One region of the Paenibacillus sp. GYB003 genome, then DNA from elsewhere that is predicted to be linked to it. Evidence: riboswitches for the same ligand, from Rfam matches in the RefSeq annotation. Region 1 holds a riboswitch; the other holds the start of a gene.
What was found. Region 1 has a riboswitch for ZMP and ZTP ahead of rpiB (ribose 5-phosphate isomerase B). Riboswitches for the same ligand answer to the same signal wherever they lie in the genome.

Region 1 (5,064 bases):
AATTTCGTTCAGCGTCTGCCTTTGCTTCATGACGTTCAGATCATAGTCGGGCTTGATCCCGAAAATGTGCAGCACCGAATCGAGCATTTCCCGATGCTGCGCGGTCACGCATACGAGCGATTCGATCTGCTCCCCGCGCTTGTTCAGCTCCAGTACGAGCGGCGCCATCTTGATCGCTTCCGGTCTCGTGCCGAAAATGGTCATTACCCGAATACGACTCATCGGTCAGTCTCCTTCTCGAACGTTGATCTTCGTCATTTCGTGCCGAACAGCCGGTCGCCCGCGTCGCCCAGCCCGGGGACGATATAGCCGTGATCGTTCAAATATTCGTCGATCGCCGCCACGTAAATATCGACGTCCGGATGCGCCTCCTGCACGGCGCGCACCCCTTCGGGCGCGGCGATCAGGCACATCAGCTTGATTTGCGTGCAATCCCGCTTCTTGAGCACATCGATCGCGGCGTTGGCCGATCCGCCGGTAGCGAGCATCGGATCGATGACGATCAGCTCGCGTTCCTGTACGTCGGTCGGCAGCTTCACGTAATATTCGACCGGCTGCAGCGTTTCCGGATCCCGGTACAGCCCGACATGTCCGACTTTCGCGGCGGGCAGCAGCTTCAGGATGCCGTCCACCATGCCGAGTCCGGCGCGCAAAATCGGAATGAGGCCGAGCATGCGCCCGGAAATGATTTTGCTTTCCGCCCGCTGGACGGGCGTCTCGACTTCGACGCTTTCCAGCGGAATATCGCGCGTAATTTCGTATGCCATCAACGTGGCCACTTCGTCGACCAGTTCCCGAAAGTCTTTCGTCGTCGTGTTTTTATCCCGAATGTAAGTCAGCTTGTGTTGGATCAGCGGATGATCGCACACGAAAACCTTGCTCATACACGTTCCTCCCAGGTAACGTCCGCCGGGTTACGTACCGGCGAAAGCTCCTTGCATGCGGATAACGCCTTCGGAAGGCGAACCCCGTCTATTATATCATTGTCCGAATCGCGTTGCACGAATGTTTTTCAAGCAAAAAAAAGCAAAAAGCCGGCCGCCCTCCGAAGGGAGGACAACCGGCTCCGAGCGCGCGGATCGAATCAATAAACGAGCCCCGGATAAAGCGGGAATTGCGCGGTCAGCTGCTTCACCAGGTCGCGCGCTTCGTTGTGAGCCGACTCGCTGGTCGGATTTTTGAGCGTGAGCGCGATAATTTTGGCGATCGTCTTCATCGCCGCCTCGTCCATGCCGCGGGACGTCGCCGCAGGCGTTCCCAGACGGATGCCGCTCGTAAGCATCGGCTTGTTCGGATCGAACGGGATGGCGTTCTTGTTGCACGTGATGCCGACCTCGTCCAGCAAATGCTCGGCGTCTTTGCCGGTCAGGTTGATGCTGCGCAGATCGACCAGCATCAAATGGTTATCCGTGCCGCCGGAAACAAGATCGAGCCCTTCGGCGAGCAAACCTTCGGCGAGCGCCTTCGCATTATTTACTACTTTTTGCGCGTACGTCTTGAATTCCGGCTGCAGCGCTTCTCCGAACGAAACCGCTTTGGCCGCGATAATATGCATGAGCGGACCGCCTTGCGTGCCCGGGAATACCGCTTTGTCGATCGCCGCCGCCCAAGATTTGCGGGTCAAAATCATGCCGCCGCGCGGACCGCGCAGCGTCTTGTGCGTCGTCGTCGTTACGAAGTGGGCGTGAGGCACCGGATTCGGATGCAGTCCGGCCGCCACCAATCCGGCGATATGCGCCATATCGACCATGAACAAGGCGCCTACGTCGTTCGCGATCGCGGCAAGCGCTTCGAAGTCGATCAAGCGCGGATAGGCGCTGGCTCCGGCCACGATCATCCGCGGACGATGCTTGAACGCCGCTTTGCGCACTTCGTCGTAATCGATGCGCGAATCGGTTTCGCTGACCCCGTAAGCGACGAAGTTGTACAAAATGCCGGAAGCGTTGACCGGGCTGCCGTGCGTCAAATGTCCGCCGTGCGCCAGGTTCATGCCGAGCACCGTATCGCCCGGCTTCAGAGCGGCGAGATAGACCGCCAGGTTCGCCTGCGCGCCGGAGTGCGGCTGCACGTTCACGTGCTCGGCGCCGAACAGCTGCTTCGCCCGGTCGCGGGCGATATCCTCGACGATGTCGACGTATTCGCAGCCGCCGTAATACCGTTTGCCCGGATACCCTTCGGCGTATTTATTCGTTAGGACGGTGCCCATCGCTTCCAGCACCGCTTGGCTGACGAAGTTTTCGGACGCGATCAGCTCGATTTTGTCGCGTTGGCGGTTCAGCTCCAAGCCGAGAGCCTCCACCAATTTCGGATCGGATTTACGCAAATGTTCCATAAGATTCGGTTCCTCCCGCTCGTTTTATCATTTCGCAAACTGCATTTCCCTCGCATCGCCGAAGGGGGCAAATACACGTTCCCCTTGCCCCGGCTTTGCCGTTCAATCGCAAGAGCCCTCCGCTTCGGCCGCTTCCTTCGCGTAAACGGCCCTGGCGCCGCCGATCAGCTTCGGGCGCGTATACGCCATATTGACGTGCGCCCGGCCGATCGTTCGCACCGACGGCCTGGCCGGCACGGCGACCCGCCGCAAGTGCATGCCGATCAGCGTGTCCCCGATATCGAGTCCGGCGTGGGCGGCGATCGATTCGACGACGCAAGCGTCCGGCAAATGCCGGTAGGCGTAAGCGGCCATCGAACCGCCCGCTTTGCGGACCGGGACGACGGATACTTCCTCCAACAGCGGATAGCGGCCGAGCAGCTCCCGTTCGACGACAAGCGCCCGATTTAAATGCTCGCAGCATTGAAACGCCGGAAAAAATCCGACCTGTTCGCGAACGTCGTTCACCGCCTGAAAAATGCGCGCGGCCACCTGTTCCGTTCCCGCCGTGCCGATATGCCGGCCGATTACCTCGCTGGTGCTTGTCCCGATGACGATAATGTGGCCGGGCGCCACTTTGCCGATATCGACCAGCTCGCGCAGCACCTTCCGCACGTCGGCGCCGATCCGGTCCAGGTCGGGCGTATCCGGTTCGGGTATGGCGTACGCTTCGTTAAGGGCATTGCCGCCTTCGAGGCCGCCCGTATCGCGGCCGCCGCCGCCGCGGCCTAACGTATCGTTGTCCATGCCGGACCGCTCCTTTCGCGATCGCCGTTACGTTCGCAACCTCTTCATCAAGGATGAATGGCGTATTTGTCTTCCAGCCGCTTGATTTTGTCGATCCGGTTTTGGTGCCGCGGCCCTTGCGAAAATTCCGTCTCGATCCATACTTTGGCGATTTCCAGCGCGAGCCCGGGGCCGATGACGCGTTCGCCCATGGCCAGCACGTTCGTGTCGTTATGCTCGCGCGTCGCCTTCGCCGAAAATAAGTCGTGCACGAGCGCGCAGCGGATGCCCGGTATTTTGTTCGCGGCGATCGACATGCCGATCCCGGTGCCGCATATGAGAATGCCCCGATCCGCTTCGCCGGACGCCACCTTCTCGCATACCGGAATCGCATAGTCGGGGTAATCGATGGAATCGGCGCAATTGCAGCCGAAATCCTCCACCTCGTGTCCCGCGGCGCGCAGCGCCTCCGCGATGTCGTCCTTCAGCCGAAAGCCTGCATGGTCCGCCCCGATGGCGATTTTCATAGAGTTCCCCTCCGCTTCCGAATGAGCTTAGTATACCCGCCTTGAAACGAAAAAAGAGCATGGCGCGCGTCTTTCGATTCGAAAAACGCTGCTGCTCTTTGCCCAGGCGACCGGCCGTATGCCTCGATGCTCCATTGTGGTTACGCCCACTTGTCGCCAGTTACATCGAGTCGTTATTGATAATCTCATCATAACGCATTCGATTTGCGCTGTAAAGACGATACCCGCAAACCGGGCCCGCGCATTCTCCGCCTACTCGGCCGGCGGCGTTCTAAGCTTGCGGATCAGCTTGCGCACGTACGTTTCGATCTCGTCGGCGCTTTTTTCGTACGATCGGCGGTCGCCTCCGAACGGATCGGCGATGTCGAAGCCCGGAAGAGCGGCGTCCGCTTGCCGCGCCCGCTCCTGCTCCGCCTCGGTGATCGGCTCGCCGAGCGCCCGCTTGATTTGCAGCTCCGAATGGAGCTTATGCCGCAGCGCGATCATATCGGCGATGGCCGGATCGTCCTCGGCGAACTCTTTAAGCGTATAGATCGTATCGATAGCGTCCGGGAATCGCCGGATCAGCAGTTCTTTATGTCCCATCGTCATCGTCAAAATCAGGTCGGCCCACTCGACCGTCTCTTTCGTGACCGAGCTGGACGTCCGCTTGTCGGTAATGCCCTTCGCCTGCAAAATGTCCGCCGAATGCTTCGAAATCGGCGAACCGTCCCAGGCGGAGACGCCCGCCGACCGGGCGGTCGCGTTCAACCCTTCCTGCGCCGCCAGTTGGCGAAATATGCCTTCCGCCATCGGACTGCGGCACGTGTTTCCCGTACATACGAATAAAATGCGTTCGTACATCCGAACCTCCCGTAAATCGAGAATGTGAGTCGGATTGCCGGCCGGCATGCCAGTCGCAGCGCCGTCCGCCTTTATGGTTCTATTGTACCTCAACGACGGTTTTATATCAAAAAGCGAATGCCGAACGCAAGCAAAATGACGCCCCCGACCGCTTCGCCGTATTCGCCGACCCACGATCCGGCTCTGCGGCCGAGCAGCAGGCCGCCCACGGACATGAGGCCGCCGGCCCCTCCGAACATCAGGACCGTAAACGCCAAATCGGTCGAAAACATGCCGAGCGAGACGCCGACCGACATCGAATCGACGCTGACGCTAAGGGCGAAAAACAAAAGCCCCCAAAGCGTGCGATGGTCGAACGGCCGCATTTCCGGCCCTTTCAAGGAGCTGAAAATCATATGCGCGCCGAGCAGAACGAGCAGCGCGCCGCCCGTAATCGTCGCTACGTTGCCGAGCAGCGTACCGACGTAATGGCCCATAAACATGCCGATCAGCGGCATAAGGATATGAAACAATCCGATGACGAAACTGATCTTGAGTATATCGAGCAGCCGAATGCCTCTCAGTCCGATGCCGATTCCGAGCGAAAAAGCATCCATC
Region 2 (5,064 bases), on a different contig from region 1:
TGCCCTACCGAACTTCCCCGAGGCGCTGGGTACGGGCAGGGAGGCCAACGTGCATGCGATGATGCTGTCCAACCTGAGCGATAAGAAGGACGACGCATTGAGAGTGATGACGTACATGCTGTCCGACGAAGTACAGACCGCAATTGCCAAATCCGGCAGATTTTCGACGCTGGAAGGCGCCGAATTCGAGAAAGTGTTCGGAGCCGAATTGGAAAGTTTGAAAGGGAAACATATCGAAGCGTTCTTTAAAGCGAAACCGAGAAAAATTCATACCCCGACGAAATACGATCAAACGATCGTGAGAGGCTTGACGGATGCCGCGGCCGAAGAGCTTCGGAAAACGAACAAAGATATCAATACGCTCGTGCGGGAGTATAAAGAAAAGGCGGATAAAGCGATTGCCGAGGCAATCGAAAAATCGAAATGAAGCAGGGAAGTATGCAGCTCCGTTTGTTAATTCGCTTGACCTTGACACTGATGTCAAGGTTTATAATGAGAGTATATCCGAGCAGAAAGGAAAAAGATACGTGATGGATATTACTCCGCAAGAAGAAAACATGATTAAGGCTTTCCGTGAAGCTGCTTTGCCTCCTTTATTCGTGCTCATTCGAATTCGAAATGACATACTAAACGATACCGTAAATGTCGAAGCGAGCAGAAGAGCTGACGTCGTAAAAACATTAGAAAACTACATCGGCCCATTATGGGATACCTATCATGAAGGAAAGCGTTTAACCGTCGAACAAAAACCGTAACTGATTAAATCGAAGAGAGCTCTCGCGCGCTGGGCTCTCTTTTTACTTTTGAAATGAAAACGGGCCGGCATTATTGCGCGCACAAGCGTTAGGCGCTAACCGCAAGCTTCAAGCAGGACTTTCTCGAACCCTGTCGTAATTGTCTGAATAGGAAAAAAATGCCGATTTCGCTGCGGAGAGGATTGGTGCATACATGGGCAATATGAGAATATTGATTGTGGACGACGAATACTTGGTCCGAATGAGCGGCATCGGCGCGAAAATCATCGTCTTGAGCGGATACGACGATTTTCAATATGCCAAGGGCGCCATTACGTACGGTGCATCCGAGTATAAAACTAGCCAATTAACTTGATTCCGAGCAAAATTTTTGTGGAAACAGTTATGTGATGGAGAAAGCTCATTCATTGCAGGAAAGATACCAAAACGACGAACTAAAATCTATATCTTTAGCAGACTTGAGATTTTGGCCCATACAATTTCACAAAACCCGTATTTTGTACATAAGTCACAAAATCGATATTAATTCCCTAACACATAACTTCCTGCTGCATCTTGTCCAATGGACACAAAATTACCCTCATGGTGAATCAATCATGCCATGGTGAATCAATCATGCCCCCACCGGCTGTCGACCTGCTCCCTTGGTGATTTGATTTAACTATCTTAATCCAGTCGAGTACGGGACTACTCTCTCAGGTTAATCAGTGTCTTGATTCGATAGCTAGCCTGTGAGAAGTCATGTGTTTTTGTGAAGTCGTTATGGACAATACAATAGCACAGTCAATACCAGCTGCCACGGCTGAGTTCAACCCCCTGTTTGAGTCCTCTACAACCAGGGCCTCTTCTTTGGTTGCTCCGAAGCGCTTTAGGCCGGTCAAGTATGGTTCTGGGTGTGGCTTGGTGCGCTCGTAGTCTTCTCAAACAAGGACGAATTCCATGAATCGTCTAATCTGACGCTTTTCATGAATAAGCTCGAAATCCACACGTTTTGCAGTCGTCACGATGGCCATGCGGACGTACTTTGACAGTTCGGCTAGAGTTTCAACTACGCCTTCAATCTCTATGGCTTCTGTTCTTAGATATTCCTGATAATAGGCGTTGCGGACCTCGCGCTGCTTGTTGATGGTCTGTTCATCAATACCTGCTGCCTTAGCTTGGGCCCAAGTACCCAACGACTGAGTCATGTCGCGGAGGTATTGATCTTTATCCAAGGTAAATCCAATGTCAGCTAGAGCGCGTTCTCCCGCTTTGTAATACCAGAATTCAGTATCAACCAGAACACCATCATGATCGAAGAGTATGTACTTTTTCATTGCTTCGTTCTCCTTTGTCAGCTACGGCTTCCATAAACGTATTCAAACTGTCTGCGAGTGGCGCACCGAAATTTCGAATTACGCCCCGTCTGGTTAATGTCGCTTAGATAAGATAAGCATTTAAATTCTTTTTAAGCCGCTCCTTTACAGAATGCGTGCAATCGACGGCAAATTCCTTGCCGGTGATCATTTCGAAGAGGCGGATATAGCGATGCGACAGTTCAATGACAAGGTCATCAGGTGCGGATGGGAGGATTTTATCTTTATAAGGGTCGCAATGCTCTCTGAACCAAAGTCGCAAGAATTCTTTGTCGATATTCTCCGGTTCTTTGCCCTCGGCTAACCTCGATTCGAATGTCTCTTTAATCCAGTAGCGGGAAGAATCGGGTGTATGTATCTCGTCGATGAGAAGAATCTCTCCTTTGTCATCAATACCGAATTCATATTTGGTATCTACAAGGATTAATCCGTTCCTAGCTGCGATCTCTGTGCCCCTGGCAAAGAGCGAGAACACGATTTTTTGCAAATACCCCCAGGTCTCTTTGTCGATTAGGCCTTCGTGGACGATTTGAGCAGCCGAAATCGATTCGTCATGTGCTGCTGATTTCGTTGTCGGAGTCAGGATCGGTTTCTCGAACTTCTGGTTTTTCTTCATTCCATCAGGTAGGATGTTGCCACATATGTCTCGGATACCTTGTGAGTATTGGACCCAAGCCGAGGTATCAGTCGAGCCCGTAAGATAGGCTCGCATTACAAATTCGACAGGAATTACCTTGCATTTTTTTCCTATAGTAACATTCGGGTCCGGGATTTTTATAACGTGGTTACTTACTATATCCGAGGTATTTTCAAACCAAAAAGCGCTAATCTGGTTTAATACTTGGCCTTTAAACGGAATGTTGGCAAGGACCCTGTCAAATGCGCTTTGGCGGTCTGTGGTGATAAGGATTAGAGAATCACCCAGATCATATGTGTCGCGAACTTTACCTCTTCTGAACCCAGGTACATTCAGAAATGAGGTGTCATCGAGACAGTTCATTAGGTTTTTTTGAATAGTTTCTTTGGATATCATGTAAGTCCACCTGACCCTTCAATAATTGAAATAAAAAAAGCATCTGATCTAAGATCAAATACTTTGCCCAGGCGTACGGCTTATGAAATATGCGCTCCCCCGTAGTTACCTACGTTACGCCAGTCACACATATTTTAATACAATCCAATATTATCAGACGATTCCAACATTTTCAATACTGTTTTTACCAGAAATTAAAATGTGCATATGGGAACTAAACTGCCCGTCACTTTAATAAATCAAAGAGTGAACTCATTACGGTTCCTGCAGCATCAATATTGTAAGCCATCACAACCCCAGCGGTTTTGCGCTGAAAGGACATTTCAAATCTGTCTTGTGTTGATGATGATCACTCAGGAACGTGGTTCCTTTGATCGAGGAGTCGAGGGACTAGTAAGCTCGTTGTGCGGGCTGGAAGAATACCGGGCGGCCGCTACGCTTATCGGAGTCTCTGAGAAATTACGAGCGAAGCTTGGCTCCGCGGCTCAGCCCCAGTTTCAATTGATTTACGAACAGGCGAAACGAACCTGCAGACTAGAATGCGGCGATGAGCCGTTTAACGAGGCCATTGCGATTGGAAGAGGAATGACGAGAGAGCAGGCCGTTTCTTATGCGTTAGAGGTATAGGGGGGCTCTCTCGCTTGGCTTCTCCATCGTATCCCTCCCCGCATGTTCTTCCTGTTCCGGTTCCAAAACGTTAGCCCCATTATAACATCGCGGGCCGTTCTAAAGAATGGGAGTAGCGAAAAACCGCCCGCTGTCGGGAGGTTACCGTAAATGCCCCGACCATTAATGACATCCATTTGAACAGCAACTGTTCGACCGCGGCGCCAAAGTTGGCGCAAAGGGATTGCCCGGCGCGCTGCAGTACGAGAAGATCCATGATTTTATCGATTTTTCTTTTTGATATGTGTGTGGTTTTTCCTTCACCAACCTCGGACGATTCTGAGCTTCACCAATACGGCCATGTCTCTTAGCTTTGCTGGCTGGCTTGCTCTTGAGCGAAACCAAGCTTGCTTAACAAATCTAAAACCACTGGCACTTCAATGCCGCCAGTGCGCGGTGCATCGGTTAGCACATATGGTGCAATTGCGCCACCGCGATTGTAGCCTGCACAGTTTAGGGTTTCGCTTTCGTTTGCAATTTCTTCAATCACTTGTTTTGGCAAAGGCGCGATTAGCACATCGCCAATCGTAACCTCGCTAAGCGTTCGCCCGTCATAATAAACTGCCAAAGCATTGCATCTGCTGACTGTTTTGCCGCTGATAAACTCATGCTGCTCGCGGCAGCGCTCTTTTGTGATAGGCTTTTCGATTATTCTGCCACTGCAAAAAATGATAGTATCTGCAGCCACCACTGCACCGTTTTTGATTTTTTCTATAAATGGTTTTAATTTTTCGAGCGCCATTGTTGCGGAGTAACTTTTTGCTTGGTCAATACTGACACCAGTGTGAGGAAAGTTGTAGTTAACAGAGCTATCGTCAAATGTGCTTACAATTTGCACAAAGTCAAGTCCAAATTTTGCCAGTTGCTTTGTGCGCCTAGACGATGCAGAGGCAAGCACTAATGTTGGCTTTCCAAACTCTATAACCTCGCCTCTATTAAATCTTTGCTGTAAACTCATAACTATTCCTCCAGTTTAATTTAAGTTTAGGGAAAAATCATGACCTAAGCAGTCCATACCAAAATATTGGAAAACCCATGAACATTCATAGATTTGAACTGGAATTCCAAAAAAATACAAAACTTTCGGGATCGTTTCGACTTCTCTCTTCTGCTTACCCAGTCCGGCATGATCAAACGTAGCGGAACTTCGTCTTGGCTAATTTGTTTTCTCTACCTGATTATCCCTTGGCACCACTAGATCTTAATTTAGTGTCACACACTAAATAAACCTTTTTTTATCGGAAAAAATATAAGT

Region 2: linked by a shared signal. The riboswitch ahead of PV407_RS03435 (phosphoribosylaminoimidazolesuccinocarboxamide synthase) and the one ahead of rpiB (ribose 5-phosphate isomerase B) in region 1 are both predicted to bind ZMP and ZTP.

What each region holds. Positions count from the first base shown of each region.
Region 1 covers NZ_JARBDC010000055.1:3,916-8,979, reverse strand. The annotation lists gene wecB (non-hydrolyzing UDP-N-acetylglucosamine 2-epimerase) at 1-222, opposite strand, end outside; gene upp (uracil phosphoribosyltransferase) at 255-884, opposite strand; gene glyA (serine hydroxymethyltransferase) at 1,085-2,332, opposite strand; gene PV407_RS18305 (TIGR01440 family protein) at 2,435-3,118, opposite strand; gene rpiB (ribose 5-phosphate isomerase B) at 3,166-3,624, opposite strand; ZMP/ZTP riboswitch at 3,718-3,798, opposite strand; gene PV407_RS18295 (low molecular weight protein arginine phosphatase) at 3,877-4,467, opposite strand; gene PV407_RS18290 (manganese efflux pump MntP) at 4,569-5,064, opposite strand, start outside.
Region 2 covers NZ_JARBDC010000003.1:198,372-203,435, reverse strand. The annotation lists gene PV407_RS03455 (ABC transporter substrate-binding protein) at 1-427, shown strand, start outside; gene PV407_RS03450 (hypothetical protein) at 399-755, shown strand; gene PV407_RS03445 (hypothetical protein) at 949-1,110, shown strand; partial or broken gene PV407_RS03440 (HAD family hydrolase) at 1,460-2,071, opposite strand; gene PV407_RS03435 (phosphoribosylaminoimidazolesuccinocarboxamide synthase) at 2,175-3,143, opposite strand; ZMP/ZTP riboswitch at 3,202-3,280, opposite strand; gene PV407_RS03430 (Maf family protein) at 4,117-4,767, opposite strand.